3 regions of the Mesorhizobium sp. M1D.F.Ca.ET.231.01.1.1 genome follow, and region 2 is predicted to be linked to each of the others. Evidence: predicted binding sites of a transcription regulator. Region 2 holds the regulator's gene; each other region holds the start of a gene.

Region 1 (5,106 bases), on a different contig from region 2:
AAAGTTCCCACTTCTTTTGAAACTTAGCTGAAATGTCATTTTTGTTTCCGTTGCCATCTCTATTTTGTTCTCGCTTGTAGAACAATTCCGTCTTTTCAAGAACCTGCGCAAAAACTCTATCTTTCATCGTAGTTGTGATCTCGTCTAACCACCCAACCACTGTCTGCATATCTGGACTTTTGACATCTTTTTCGGCTACGCGCTTCCTGATTGCCCGCTCAATCGCTCCTATATCAAGCAGATAATTCTCAATTTCTTTTCTCCGCAGAACTATGCAATTCAACCCCTCGGTTCGGAATTTCGTTTCGAAAGCGCTAACCTCAACATCGGATCGAAAATCCTTGTCGAACAGACAAAACATGGAAACGTCTAAATCGAGTATCTCCTTGAATGCCCAGATTGCGTGTTTAGCCTTTTGCCAGCCGCCAAACCCACCTAACTCCACAAAAGGCACAGCACCACTATGGAGGTTGTGAAATCCGAAACGTCGGGCAAACGCAGCAAGAATCTTTCTATCTTTACCTTCTACAAAGATAACTTTTCGGGCCTTTGCTACGCGCGCCAATTCCGCGTTTTGAGACGATCCAATGTATTGATACAATCTGCTATACTCTTCGTCACTGCGAATGCGCTTGGCGTTTTTCAAATCAGGATGTATCGATACTATCTCAAGAGTACTAGCGTCGTTTATGATTTCCACGGAATGCGTGGCAACAATAAACTGAGCATATCGCTCTCTCAAAATCTTCAGAAGTCTTTTCTGGATATCCGGATGGAGATATACGTCCGGTTCGTCGATAACGACAGTATTATTTGTATTTGCGCGACTTAAGTGCGTAAGTATCTGCAGCCAAATCTGAAAACCAAACCCTGCCCAATGAACCTCTCTGTCAAGTCTGTTTTCGCTAAAGTACATTTCCAGAAATTTTGGATGCCCGAGCTGGCGCTCCGGTTTTTGAATTTCTATGCCTTTCCAAGCCTGGGCTACGTCAGCGGCGAAGGCCGCAAACTGCAACTCGGACTTGCGGTACCAGACATTTCGAAGGTGCCGGCTGGAAATTCTTGTAGTTTCGCCCTTCTGAATCGTTTCGTCTTCAACCCAATGCTCGTCTTGCTCAAGCGGGCCTAAAGTTGGAACTATCGAGCAGTTTAAAGGAAATGCGGCGTTGAACCGGCTAGCGGAGTTTAGGCGCTTGCCATCCTGCTCAACGAAAAAACGGATTGGCCGAATTCGACTCAAGAGCACAGTGCCTTTGGAGCCATCTTGGAGGGTGGCTTCTATTACCGCATCCTCGTCGTTATAATTGTGGATGCTATTCGCGAGATTGATACCGATCCTATGCTCTGGCACGATGTGGGCATCGACGATACGGCCGTCTTCTAATTGCAAGATTTCTGGAGTTTGCCGCTTTGTAGATTTTAGACACGATACAAGTATTCTTATTGAGTCTATTATAGAGCTTTTACCGCAGTTATTTGGTCCGGCTAAAATATTTCCCTCCTTTAAATTTATGGTAAAGTTGTCGAACCGTCTAAAATTTGTAACCTTTATCTGGCGAAGCATCTACTTTTACCCCCTGAAACCACAGCGAAAATAACCCACGATATAGCTTTGGGCTAGTGCTCACCGCTCCAATCGCCGAAAATGCGCTGGCAAGAGCAGGTCGATGAATTGTTATTCTTTTAGATACGGTTCGCTGATGACAGATACCACGGTTGGGAATGTGACTAGTTCCGCCTGTCACGCAACCATCACGTTCACGTCCTAGACCGCTCGACGGAAACCGGCTCGCCGCATCTTCGATGCCGCGTCCTTCCAGGCATTGGCCGCTTTGTTCGTCAAGAAGGGGATATCCATGAAACATTTGAACCGAACCGTCGCGCTCGGCGCGGCACTTGCTCTGTTCACCGCCCTCACCCCGGCGCTCGCCGAAGGCGTCGCCTATGTCAACAAAGGGCTTGTCGGCGTCGGCCGCATCCCTGCCAGCCAGAAGGACAAGTTCGGCGAGACCTTTGGTTCGGGCTCCGGCATGGCGATCGACACCAAGTCCTGGACACATGACGGCGCCGGCTACAAGGGGTCGCTTTGGCTGTTGCCGGATCGCGGCTACAACGTCGCCGGCACCACCGACTACCGTCCGCGCCTCAACACCATCTCGATCGAGCTGACCCCGACCGCTCCGGGCGCCGCGCCCGCCGCCGGGCAGGAACAGTCGGGCGTGAAAGCGACGCTCGCCGACACCATGCTCTTGACCGACGACAAGGGCACCGATGCCACCGGCCTCGATCCGTTGAACGGCGTGCGTCCCGCCGCCGGCGACATGCCGATCCTGCCGCAGGCGGACAACGGCAAGCTCTCGCTCGACGACGAGGCGATCGTGCGGCTGCCCGACGGCACCATATTCATCTCCGACGAGTATGGCCCCAACATCTACCGCTTCTCGGCCGACGGCCATCTGATGTCGGCAACCCAGCCGCCGGCGGCGCTGGTGCCGATGCGCCACGGCAAGCCGAATTTCGCTTCGGACAATCCCGGCCCCGGCGCCGCCGACCCCGATCCAAAGGATCCCGAGACCGGCCGCCAGAACAACCAGGGCCTCGAGGGCATGTCGATGACGCCGGACGGCAAGTTCCTGATCGCCGTGCTGCAGTCGGCGCCGCGCCAGGATGGCGGCGATTCCGGCTCGACGCGCCAGAACACCCGCGCGCTGGTCTACGACGCCTCCGACCTCGCCCACCTCAAGCTGGCGCACGAATATGTCGTGCCGCTGCCGGTGTTCAAGGACGCCAAGGGCAAGACCAAGGTCGCCGCGCAGAGCGAGATCGTGGCTCTGTCCGACAAGAGCTTCCTGATGCTGGTGCGCGACTCGGGCAACGGCCAGGGCGTGAAGGGCGACGAGTCGCTCTATCGCAAGATCGAGATCGTCGATCTCTCCGCCGCGACCGATATCGCCAACGGCCCGTTCGACGCTGCCGACAAGCCTGTGGCGCCGAAAGGCGTGCTCGACCCGTCGGTGACGCCGGCCAAGCTCACCTCGTTCATCGATATCAACGACAAGGGCGAGCTCGGCCGCTTCGGCCTGCACAATGGCGCACCGAACGACAGGAACAACCTCTCGGAGAAGTGGGAAGCGATGTCGCTGGTCAGCGTGCTCGATCCGAAGCTGCCCGACGACTATTTCCTGTTCGTCGCCAACGACGACGATTTTCTCACCCAGGACGGGTTCCAGGTCGGCGCGGCCTACAAGGCCGAGGACGGCGCCGATGTCGACACCACCTTCCTCGTCTATCAGGTAACGCTTCCCGGCCTGTCGGGAAACAGCCTCGCCGCGAACTAGCCCGCGCTGCGGGCGGCCAGCGCAGGCACTGATCTGGGCGGGTGCATATGAAACAGGCCCGCGATGACACGCGGGCCTGGAATGATCTCGATTTCCCTTCCGAGCGCGGGATAACAAAGTGACTTTGCCGTGCTCGCGGCGGCATACGGTCGGTGGCGGTCAGCGCGATCGAGCGCGACGTCCACCCGAGTGGCTGGCCTTGATGTGATCGACCAGGGCCCGCAGTTTCGGAGCCATATTCCTTCTGTTTGGGAAATACAGGAAAAAGCCCGGAAATGACGGCAGATATTCTTCGACCAAGGAGACGAGCGCGCCGCTCTCGATATAGGGGCGGAAAGTCTCCTCGGTAGCGAAGGTGATACCGGCGCCGGCCAGAGCGCTGCGCAGCATAAGGCGCAGATCATTGGTGGTGATCTGCGGCTCAACCGAGACAGCGAAGGAAGTGCCGTTCTCCTCGAATTCCCATCGGTGGGGCGCGATTTCCGGCGAGCGGCGCCAACCAATGCAGCGGTGGCGGACCAGATCGCGGGGATGTTCCGGCATGCCGTTCGCCAAGAGGTATTCAGGAGAAGCGATGACAGCCTCTCTCACTTGTCCACCGATGGCTACGGCGATCATGTCCTGCTCTATGACCTCGCCCAACCGAACCCCGGCATCGAACCCGGCGGCAACGATGTCGAATTCCTCATCCGTTACGGTGACATCGACAATCACGTGCGGATGCGCTTCGGCAAAGGCCGCCAACAAAGGGCCGGAAAGAAACGGCTCGGCAATCGAGGTGACCGCGATCCTCAGTCTCCCCCACGGGGATTGATCGCCGTCGACACTTTCAAGCGCCTGCACGATATCGGACATCGGCTGACAGAGCGCATCATAGAGCCGCTGTCCCGCCTCGGTCAGGCGCACGGCTCTGGTGGTTCGCGTCACCAGCGTAGCACCGAAACCATCTTCAAACCGTCGTATTCCCTGGCTGACGGCAGAGCGGGTGACACCTAGACGATCGGCGGCGGCGCGAAAATTGTCCTCCTCGGCCACGGCGAGAAAGAGGGGAAGAAGATTGTAGTCTAGCTGCATTGTCAAATTTCACTAACCACCTGGTCGAGCATTCGACAGATACACGCAACATCGATTCTCGTCCAACCTTCTGAGCATTCGACAACCAGAAGGAACATCGACATGAAAGCGCTACTTCTCACAACCTGCCTGCTGGCCTTGGCTGAACCAGTCGCGGCTCAACCCTGTCCGCAGGGCGGAGACGACGCTCCACTTGCCCTTCACAAGTCGTGGATCATGGACGGATGGGAACGCCGTCAAGGCGATCCGACTTTCGTCTTCGCTGAGAAGATGAGCCGCTACTATGATGTGAACGCGCCGCGCGGCGTTTTCTACGACAATTTCGCACCCGGCGCGTCACAGCTCTTCGACAACGCCGCTGTCTACGGAGCGAACTGGGAAGATCTGCAAAATGGCGCACGCTCCGTTCTCCACGCGCTCACCGGCGGCGATGACCAGATTGCCGGAGACAATGTCGCCTCCACGACGATCGGTTTTGTCGGGCGGATCAGCCGCCTCGACGGAAAGGTCGTCGCATTCGACGGACGATCGCAACTCGGTTGGGCCTGCATCGACGGCGCGTGGAAGATCCGTCAGGAGCTGAACTACGCTCGGGTGGTCAAGCCGGAGGATATTGCGCACTACTATCGGCAGAAGGCGCAAGGTAAATGAGCGCTACCCATCCTTACATCGGCGTGTGGGTTACGGCAGACGG
Region 2 (5,106 bases):
GCAGACGACGGTGCAGCCCTTCATCATCGGCCTTTTCCACGGCATACCGGGCCTTTCCAGCCTGTTTGCCGGTCCACCCTACGGCATCGGCCTGCTGACCTCGTCGCTCATCCTTGCCATCATGGTGCTGCCCTTTATCACCTCGATCACCAAGGACGTGTTCGATACGGTGCCGGCGGTGCTGAAGGAATCAGCCTACGGCATCGGCTGCACGACCTGGGAAGTGACCCGGCGCGTGACCATTCCCTACACCCGCGTCGGCATCATGGGCGGCGTCATGCTCGGCCTCGGCCGCGCGCTTGGCGAGACGATGGCCGTCACCTTCGTCATCGGCAACGCGCACCGCATCAGCGCCTCGCTGTTTGCGCCGGGCACGACGATCTCGGCGACCATCGCCAACGAATTCACCGAGGCCGACGGCGAGCTGTATACGTCCTCGCTGGTCTCGCTCGGCCTGATCCTGTTCATCATCACCTTCATCATCCTCGCGCTCGCACGCTACATGCTGTTGCGCATCGATAGCCGCACGGGAGCCTGACCGATGTCGACAGCCGCATCGCTCCACCAGAGCCGCAAGCGCAAGAACGCCGTGATGATGGCGCTGTGCGTCATCGCCGCGGGCATCGGTCTTGCCTGGCTGGCGCTGATCCTCGGCGCGCTGATCTACAAGGGCCTCTCCGGCGTCTCGCTGGCGGTCTTTACCGAGATGACGCCGCCGCCCGGCGACGCCGGCGGCCTGCTCAACGCCATCTACGGCAGCATCGTGATGACCATCATCGGCATCATCGTCGGCACGCCGATCGGCGTGCTGGCCGGCACCTACATGGCCGAGTACGGGCGCTTCTCGCGTCTCACCACGGTGGTGCGTTTCATCAACGACATCCTTTTGTCGGCGCCGTCGATCATCGTCGGCCTGTTCGTCTATGAGCTGATGGTGCGGCCGATGGGGCATTTCTCGGCGATCGCCGGCGCGGTGGCGCTGTCCATCCTGGTGATCCCCGTCGTGGTGCGCACCACCGAGGACATGCTCAACCTTGTGCCCAACGCGCTGCGCGAAGCCGGCACCGCCATCGGCGCGCCGCGCTGGGTGGTGATCCGCTCCGTCGCCTATCGTGCCGCGCTATCCGGCATCGTCACCGGCATATTGCTGGCGATCGCTCGCATTTCAGGCGAGACGGCGCCGCTGCTGTTCACCGCGCTCAACAACCAGTTCTGGTCGAGCAATCTCAACGCGCCGATGGCCAGCCTGCCGGTGACCATCTTCCAGTTCGCGCTCAGCCCCTATGAGGAATGGCAGCAACTGGCCTGGACGGGCGCACTCATAATCACCCTGACGGTTCTCGGGCTGAGCATTTTCGCCCGCAGCCTTACCGGACGCAGAGAGGACAGATGAAACCGATGTTGTCCACCGACCTTAACGTAGCCGAGACGGCCGTCGAAAAGGCCAAGATCGAGGTCAAGAACCTCAACTTCTACTATGGCCAGTCGAAGGCGCTGAAGGACATCAACCTGTCGCTGCCGGAGCGCAGCGTCACCGCCTTCATCGGGCCGTCGGGCTGCGGGAAGTCGACGCTGCTGCGCGTGCTGAACCGCATCTACGAACTCTACCCGAAGCAGAGCGCCGAAGGCCAGGTGCTGCTCGACGGCAAGAACATCCTCGACCGCTCGCAGGACCTCAACCTGCTCAGGACCAAGATCGGCATGGTGTTCCAGAAGCCGACGCCGTTCCCGATGTCGATCTACGAGAACATCGCCTTCGGCGTCAGGCTGTACGAGAAGATCAGCAAGGCCGAGATGGACAACCGGGTCGAGTCGGCGCTGAAGCGGGCGGCGCTGTGGAACGAGGTCAAGGACAAGCTCAACGCCAGCGGCCAGAGCCTTTCGGGTGGCCAGCAGCAGCGGCTCTGCATCGCCCGCACGGTGGCGGTGAAGCCGGAGGTCATCCTGCTCGACGAGCCGGCATCGGCGCTCGATCCGCTGTCGACGGCCAAGATCGAGGAGCTGATCGACGAGCTGCAGGCCGACTACACGATCGTGATCGTCACCCACAACATGCAGCAGGCGGCGCGTGTGTCGCGGCAGACGGCGTTCATGTATCTCGGCGAGCTGGTCGAGTTCGACCGGACCGAGAAGATCTTCACGTCGCCTCGCGAGAAGCGCACCCAGGACTACATCACCGGCCGCTTCGGCTGAGTTCATACGAGGACATCACCATGGCCCATACGGTCGCTTCCTTCGACGACGATCTGAGGCAGATCAGCCAGCTTATCCGTGACATGGGCGATCTTGCCGGGTCGATGGTCGGCGCGTCGACCAAGGCTCTGCTCAACTCCGACAACGCGATGGCGCAACGTGTGGTCTCCGACGATGCCATCATGGACGCGCGGCAGCGCGAGCTCGACGATCGCGCCATCACGCTGATCGCCAAACGCCAGCCGATGGCCGACGACCTGCGCAGCGTGGTCGGCGCCATCCGCATGGCCGGCGACCTCGAGCGCATCGGGGACCTTGCCAAGAACATCGCCAAGCGCGTCGGCTCGGTCGGCGTCAGCGCCGCGCCGCGCGACCTTTCGCACTCCATCGATTCGATGGCGCAGCTGGTGCTGATCCAGGTCCAGGGCGTGATCGAGGAGTATACGGCGGGCGACGCCACGGCGCTCGCCAAGCTGCGCAACGACGACGAGCGCATCGACGTCAAATACACCTCCGTCTTCCGCGAGCTCCTGACCTACATGATGGAAGACCCGCGCAACATCACGGCTTGCACGCATCTTTTGTTCTGCGCCAAGAATCTGGAGCGCATCGGCGACCATGTGACCAATATCGCCGAGAACGCCTATTATGTGCTGACCGGCACGCAATTGCCCGCGAACCGTCCGAAACAGGACGAGACGGCGATGTCGGCGCCGGCGGCCTGACAGCGAAGGTAGCTCTATATGATCGCGCCACGCATCATGGTGGTGGAGGATGAGGAGCCGCTGGGGGTGCTGCTCCGTTACAACCTCGAATCCGAAGGCTATCAGGTCGAGGTGGTGACCCGCGGCGACGAGGCCGAGATCCGCCTGCAGGAGAACGTGCCTGACCTTCTGGTGCTCGACTGGATGGTGCCGGCGGTTTCCGGCATCGAGCTTTGCCGGCGGCTCAGGATGCGGCCCGAGACCGAACGGCTGCCGATCATCATGCTGACGGCGCGCGGCGAGGAAAGCGATCGCGTGCGCGGCCTCTCGACGGGCGCCGACGACTACCTGGTCAAGCCGTTCTCGACGCCGGAATTCATGGCCCGGGTCAAGGCGCTGCTGCGTCGCGCCAAACCGGAGGTGCTGTCCAGCGTGCTCAAGGTCGGCGACATCGTGCTCGACCGCGAATCGCACCGCGTCTACCGCAAGAAGAGCGAGATCAGGCTCGGCCCGACCGAGTTCCGGCTGCTCGAATTCATGATGCGGCATCCCGGCCGGGTGTTCTCGCGCAGCCAGCTGCTCGACAATGTCTGGGGCGAGACGATCTATATCGACGAACGCACGGTGGACGTACATGTCGGACGCCTGCGCAAGGCGGTCAACAACGGCCGCATGCCGGATGTCATCCGCACCATCCGCGGGGCGGGTTACGCGATCCGGGAAGACTAGGCTAGAGCCCCGCCATCCCGATGGATCGAAATCATGTTCCAGGGGCAGAACTCAATAGCAGGCGGTTGCCGATGCCGCAGTAGTGGCGATGCAGGGGATATGCATGAGGCCCGGCTCGCCTGGCCTCAAGCCTTCCTCCGGCTTTCCCGCAGGCGCTTCACCGTTGCATCGACGATCGGACCGATGTCACTGCGATCGATACCCACATCCTCGAGATAGTGGTCGTTGAGCCTATTCAGTTCCTCGATCACGGCGATCCGGAATACTTCATCCTGGCACCAGCCCACCAGTTTGCCGAGAACGCGGCCGACACCAGAAGAGGACCAGTGGCGCCAGGCATGCGGCCTTGCGTATGGCGGCAGGGACTTCACACTCGTTGTCATGTCGAACCTCCCGGAAATGTTTATGCAGTCTCTGCCTTCTCCGGCGGAAAGACCCGAAATGCTCCTGAAAGAGTTCGGAAAAGTTTCCGAAGTCGGGTAGATTTCGGCCCATGGTGATGATCCACCGAATGGGACCGTTCCGCCTCGATACCGAGACGGGAATCGTGTTTCGAAATGCCGAGCCCCTCGCATTGGGGCAGCGAGCGGTTGCGCTCCTGCGCGTGCTGGTGGAGCGAGCGGGTGCACCCGTCTCCAAGGCTGCGCTGATGGATGCCGGATGGTCCGGTCTCGCCGTTGAAGAAAGCAACCTGACTGCCCAGATCGCGGCACTCCGCCGGGTGTTCGGGGAAGAACCCGGCGGCGAGCGCTGGATCGAGACGCTCCCGCGCCGCGGCTATCGGTTCGTCGGACCAGTGGTCCCGGCGAAGGACCCGCCCCAAGATGAAGGAGCGGAAGTGAATCCGGCACTCCTGATTCCCGGAGGGCCCTCCCTCGCCGTTCTGCCCTTCGTCAACATGAGCGGCGACCCCGAGCACGAATACTTCAGCGACGGTATCACCGAGGACATCATCACCGACCTCTCGAAGGTCTCCACGCTCAACGTGCTGTCGCGCCACACCACCTTCACGTTCAAGGGCAAGGCCGTCGAAATAGGTCAGCTGGCTCAGCGGCTGAAGGTCGGTTACGTCGTCGAAGGCAGCGTGCGCAAGGCTGGCGGGCGGGTGCGGATCACGGCGCAGCTGATCGACGCGAGCAAGGACAGCCAGGTCTGGGGCGAGCGCTATGACCGCGAACTGAAAGACATCTTTGCGCTGCAAGACGAAATCGCGCAGGCCATCGTGGCGGCGCTGAAGATTAGGCTGCTGCCAGCCGAGAAGACAGCGATCGAGAGCCGCTCGACGCAGGACCCGGAGGCCTATCAGCTCTATCTCCAAAGCCGGTATTACCGGACGCAGCAGGGAGCGAGAAACCTGGAGATCGCTGTTCGCTTTTGCCGGCGAGCGCTGGAAATCGACCCTGACTACGCTCGCGCCTGGGCTTTGGTCGCCCTCTGCCAGGCGGGCCTGCATTTCAGGGGAAGGTCAGAAGAGCCGGGC
Region 3 (5,106 bases), on a different contig from region 2:
GCGCAGCCCGTCGGCCGGGTTCTGATGGACAAAGCCCCAGTCGGTGCGCATCAGGAAGCGGCGCTCCGCCTCGCTCATCCGGTAGAGCTCGCGCCACTGGCCGTCGCGCATGCGGTAGCTCGCAGTGCCGGAGGAGGGCAGCAGCCGCGTCGACAGGCAGTTGAGCAGCGTCGTCTTGCCCGAGCCGGACTCACCGACCACCGCCAGGACCTCGCCCGGCCAGAGATCGAAGGAGATGCCCTCGCAGCCGACGCGCGAGCCGTAGAATTTGGAGAGCGCGGAGACGCGCAGCAGCGGTTCGTCGGTCATTCGGCCGGCTCCGTTTTTTCGAGAGCAAGTTGGGCGTCAGGCGCAAGGTGGCCGCGATGGCCATCGGCGCGGCGCTTCTCGCAGTGGTCGGTGTCCGAGCAGACGAACATGTGGCCGCCATGGTCGTCGAGGATGACCTCGTCGAGATAGACATTCTCGGCAGCGCAGAGCGCGCATGGCTGGTCGAAGGTCTGCACCTCGAAGGGATGGTCCTCGAAATCGAGGCTAACGACGTCGGTGAAGGGCGGCAGCGCATAGATGCGCTTCTCGCGTCCGGCGCCGAACAGCTGCAAGGCCGGCGAACGATGCATCTTCGGATTGTCGAATTTCGGCGTCGGCGAGGGATCCATCACATAGCGGCCCTCGACCTTGACCGGATAGGCATAGGTGGTGGCGATGCGGCCGTGCCTGGCGATGTCCTCATAGAGCTTCACATGCATGAGGCCGTATTCCTCCAGCGCATGCATCTTGCGCGTCTCGGTCTCGCGCGGCTCGAGGAAACGCAGCGGCTCGGGGATCGGCACCTGGAAGACCAGAATTTGGCCCGCGGTGAGCGGATGCTCGGGGATGCGGTGGCGGGTCTGGATGATCGTTGCCGCCGCCGTCTCGGTGGTGACGGCGACCTTGGCGACCTTCTTGAAGAAGGCGCGGATCGAGACGGCGTTGGTGGTGTCGTCGGCGCCTTGGTCGATGACCTTCAGCACGTCGTACGGGCCGATGATCGAGGCGGTAACCTGGACGCCGCCGGTACCCCAGCCATAGGGCATCGGCATCTCGCGCGAGGCGAAGGGCACCTGGTAGCCGGGGATGGCGATGCCCTTCAGGATGGCGCGGCGGATCATCCGCTTGGTCTGCTCGTCGAGATAGGCGAAGTTGTAGGTCGCGATGTCGGTCGATTGCGCGTTCATTCCGCGGCCTCCCTCTTCTCTTCGGCCTTGTCCTGGTTTTCCCGCGCCTCGTATTCGGCGCGCATGCGGCGGACCAGGTCGAGCTCGGCCTGGAAGTCGACATAATGCGGCAGCTTCAGATGCTCGACGAAGCCGGTCGCCTGGACGTTGTCGGAATGCGAGATGACGAACTCCTCGTCCTGCGCAGCGGCGACCACATCCTCGCCGAGCTCGCTCGCGCGCAGCGCCCGGTCGCATAGCGCCATGGCCATCGCCTTGCGCTCGCTCTGGCCGAAGACCAGGCCGTAGCCGCGGGTGAATTGCGGCGGCGCGTTGGCCGAACCCTTGAACTGGTTGACCATCTGGCATTCGGTGACGCGGATGGATCCCAAAGGCACGGCGAAGGGTAGCTCCGGCACATCCAGCTCCAGCTCGACCTCGCCGATGCGCACCTCGCCGACGAAAGGATGGTTGCGGGCATAGCCGCGCTGCGTCGAATAGCCGAGCGCCAGCAGAAAACCCTCGTCGCCGCGCGACAGCGCCTGCAAGCGGACGTCACGCGCCATCGGGAACTGCAGCGGCTCGCGGGTGATGTCGCCGGGAACATGCTCGCCGGGCATGTTGCCATCTGCCTCGATCAGGCCCTCGCGGGCGAGGATCGCCGAGACGCGCGGCATGGGCTCGGCCTCGGCCGGGCGCTGGGCCGGCGTTTCGACCTCGGCGTCGGCGGCGAGCTCGGGATCGAGCAAACGGTGTGTGTAGTCGAAGGTCGGGCCGAGCACCTGGCCGCCGGGCAGGTCCTTGTAGGTGGCCGACACCCGCCGCTCGACCTGCATGGCGCCGGTATCGAGCGGGTTGGTGTAGCCAAAGCGCGGCAGCGTGGTGCGGTAGGCGCGCACCAGGAAGATCGCCTCGATCATGTCTCCGCGCGCCTGGACGACGGCCAAAGCCGCGAGCTCGCGATCGTAGAGCGAGCCTTCGCTCATCACCCGGTCGACGCCGAGCGCCAGCTGCTCGACGATCTGGTCGAGGCGCAGCGCCGGAACCGACCGGTCGCCGCGCCGCCGGTCGGCCAGCAGGCGGTGCGCATTGGCGATTGCGGCCTCGCCGCCTTTCACCGCGACATACATGTCAGGCCTCCATCGTCTTGATGCGGGTGGTGCGCGGCAGGCAGGCGAGGCCGCTGGGCGCCGCCAGGATGATGTCGACGCCGCGCGGGAAACGCTGGTTGTTCTGCTTCCACTGCTCGACGAAATGGCGCGGCATGCCTGTCGGCGCGATCATCGCGGTCGTCTCGATGCCGGGGCCTTCGAGCAGCAGCGACTGACCGGAGGCGAGATCGTCGACCAAAAGGATCAGCGTCGTCGAGCGATCCGGGTATTCCTGCGTGCCTTGCGAAAAGCCGTCGAGCGCCGCCATCTCCGCAGGGTTGGCGATCAAAGCGAAATGCGCATCGGCCGGCGTGTTGGCCAAAGGCGCACCAGTGTGGAAGCCGAGCCACGCTTTTACGGCGGCTTCTGCCTGCAGCCGCAGGTCGAGCCAGATCGGCGTGTCGTTGTCGCAGAGGGCCAGCGCCACGGCGCCTGCGGTCGCCGACAGCGGCGCCGGCGGATGGGCGAGCGGCGACAGAGCCTGAACGCTGCCGGGGCGCGCCATCGCGTCCATGACGGCGCGGAACACGGTTTGCGCGTTGAAGACCGGATCGGCGAAGCCGCCTTCGACCGATTGCGTGGCGATACCCATCAGTCCTCTCCGCGCACCATGGTGAAGAAATCGACTTTCGTGGCCGCCGTTTCGACGCGGCGTTTGTCGCGCGATGCATCGAGCGCTGCGCGCAGCGGCGCGACGAGCTTGGTCTCGACCGCTTCGCGATGGGCCGGGTCCTGCCAGAGCGCGTCGGCGATCGCCGCGAGCTTTGCCTTGGCCTTGTCGCGGCCGAGCGCATAGGAATGGCCGACCTGTCCCGAGGGCAGCCGGACAGTGGCGCGGGTGACGGTCGCCTCGCCGACATTGAACGGCGCGCCGCCGCCGCCGATCCGTCCGCGCACCGTCACCAGTCCGGTTTCGGGGCCGCGCAGCAGTTCGGCTTCCGAGGGCAGGCCGGAGCCGTTCCAAAGGCGCGCGATCTCATGGGGCGCCGCGTGCGCGAGCGTCGCCATCACGGCCTTCCGCTCGGTCTGCTCGCGCGCTTCCTGTCCTCGCATCGCTTTCACTCCTCGTATGGGATAATTTGTCTATTGATATAGACAACTATACAAATTATATTCATCTCCTAGCGGGAGTCCATGACGGGTGGATGACAAGAGGCGCAAAAGTTAGGGCGAAGACGTTGGGGGCGGGAAAATGACGGGGCTGGCAAGCAGCATCGAAAGGCGCAGCGGCGTCTCGCTGTGGCGGCAGATCGCCGACAAGATATTGCAGGGCATCGCGAGCGGCGATTTCGTCGAGAATGCGGCGCTGCCGCCCGAGGTCGTCCTGGCCGAGCGCTACGGTGTCAACCGTCACACGGTGCGCAGCGCCATTGCCGCGCTGGTGCAGGAAGGTGTGCTGAGGGCCGAGCAGGGGCGCGGCACCTTCGTCCTGTCGCGCAAGCGGCTGTCCTATCCGATCGGCGCCCGCACGCGCTTCTCGACCGGGCTGCAGGGGCAGACGAGCGAGCGCCACATCGCGTTGCTGTCGTCATCGACCGAGCCGGCCGACCGGCGCATCGCCGAGGCGCTCGGCATCGCCAGGGGGGTAGCGGTTATCCGTTTGGAAACGCGCGGAGAGGCCGACGGGCATCCGGTGTCGCGGGCAACGACGTGGTTCGATGCACAACGTTTCGCCGGCATCGAGGCGGCGATGGCGGAGACGGGATCGATCACTGCTTCGCTCAAGCGCTTCGGCATCAATGATTACCTGCGGCAATCAACCGTGCTCTCGGCGCGCCACGCCGACGCCGACGACCTCGCCGATCTCGACCTGCAGCCGGGCGCCATCGTGCTGGTTACGGTCGCCGTCAACGTCACGCTGGACGGCCAGCCGATCCAGTTCGCCGAATCGCGGTTTCCGGCGGAGCGGGTGGAACTGAGGCTTTCGGCCAACGATTAGTTGGTCTACCCGACCTCGATGACGGCCTTGATCAGCCCTGATTTCTCATGCGCCCAGCGTGCGAGATCGCGCGGCGTGCCGGCAAGCGTCGTGCGGTGGGTGACGAGTTTGGCCAGCGGCACGGCGCCGTCGCGGATCGAGGCGGCGACATGGTCGAAATCGGCTTTGAGCGCATTGCGGCTGCCGACCAGCGTCATCTCGCGCTTGTGGAACTCGGGGTCGGAGAAGGTGATATCGTCCTTGACGACGCTGACCAGCACCAGCGTGCCGCCATGCGCGACATGGGCGAAGGCCGACTGCACCGACTGGGTGTTGCCGGTGGCGTCGAACACCAGGTCGAAGCCTTCGCCGCCGGTCGACTGCCGCACCAGTTCGGCCGCCGGGGCTTTCGAGGCGTCGAGCGCCGCAAAGCCGAGCGCGCTTTCGGCGAAGCCGAGCCGTTCGGTGCTCATGTCGAGCAGGCTGACGTCGAGCCCGGCGATGCGTGCAAACAGGGCCGTGCCGAGGCCGATCGGGCCGGCGCCGATGACCAGCGTGCGCTGGCCGGGCGCGCCAAGCGAGCGCCGCACCGCGTGCGCGCCGATCGCCAGGAATTCGACCGCGGCCGCATCGGCCAGCGACAGGCCGTTTGCCGGGTAAAGGTTTTGCGCCGGCACGAGGACCTCGTCGCACATGGCGCCGTCGCGATGCACGCCGAGCACCTCGATCCGGACGCAGCAGTTCGGCTTGCCGTGCCGGCAGGCGATGCACTTGCCGCATGCGAGATAGGGGTTGATGATCACCGGTTCGCCGATGGCAAGGTCGACGCCGTCACTCCTCT

What was found. The regulator PhoB, encoded in region 2, activates phosphate uptake and scavenging genes when phosphate is short. The targets are predictions, from matches to a motif close to TGTCATNNANCTGTCAT.
Region 1: the regulator PhoB is predicted to act here: its motif matches at 1,740-1,756, upstream of EN874_RS16560 (esterase-like activity of phytase family protein).
Region 3: the regulator PhoB is predicted to act here: its motif matches at 3,482-3,498, upstream of phnF (phosphonate metabolism transcriptional regulator PhnF).

The regions. Positions count from the first base shown of each region.
Region 1 covers NZ_RZOZ02000005.1:331,555-336,660, reverse strand. Annotated here, with positions in the region: gene EN874_RS16565 (ATP-binding protein) at 1-1,564, opposite strand, end outside; gene EN874_RS16560 (esterase-like activity of phytase family protein) at 1,857-3,338, shown strand; gene EN874_RS16555 (LysR substrate-binding domain-containing protein) at 3,498-4,412, opposite strand; gene EN874_RS16550 (hypothetical protein) at 4,515-5,063, shown strand; partial or broken gene EN874_RS16545 (Atu4866 domain-containing protein) at 5,066-5,106, shown strand, end outside.
Region 2 covers NZ_RZOZ02000002.1:257,113-262,218, reverse strand. Annotated here, with positions in the region: gene pstC (phosphate ABC transporter permease subunit PstC) at 1-538, shown strand, start outside; gene pstA (phosphate ABC transporter permease PstA) at 542-1,393, shown strand; gene pstB (phosphate ABC transporter ATP-binding protein PstB) at 1,390-2,193, shown strand; gene phoU (phosphate signaling complex protein PhoU) at 2,214-2,918, shown strand; gene phoB (phosphate regulon transcriptional regulator PhoB) at 2,937-3,626, shown strand; gene EN874_RS33645 (DUF1127 domain-containing protein) at 3,752-4,009, opposite strand; gene EN874_RS07600 (winged helix-turn-helix domain-containing tetratricopeptide repeat protein) at 4,120-5,106, shown strand, end outside.
Region 3 covers NZ_RZOZ02000004.1:156,534-161,639, forward strand. Annotated here, with positions in the region: gene phnK (phosphonate C-P lyase system protein PhnK) at 1-309, opposite strand, end outside; gene EN874_RS13300 (alpha-D-ribose 1-methylphosphonate 5-phosphate C-P-lyase PhnJ) at 306-1,217, opposite strand; gene EN874_RS13305 (carbon-phosphorus lyase complex subunit PhnI) at 1,214-2,326, opposite strand; gene phnH (phosphonate C-P lyase system protein PhnH) at 2,328-2,939, opposite strand; gene phnG (phosphonate C-P lyase system protein PhnG) at 2,939-3,400, opposite strand; gene phnF (phosphonate metabolism transcriptional regulator PhnF) at 3,540-4,286, shown strand; gene EN874_RS13325 (zinc-binding alcohol dehydrogenase family protein) at 4,292-5,106, opposite strand, start outside.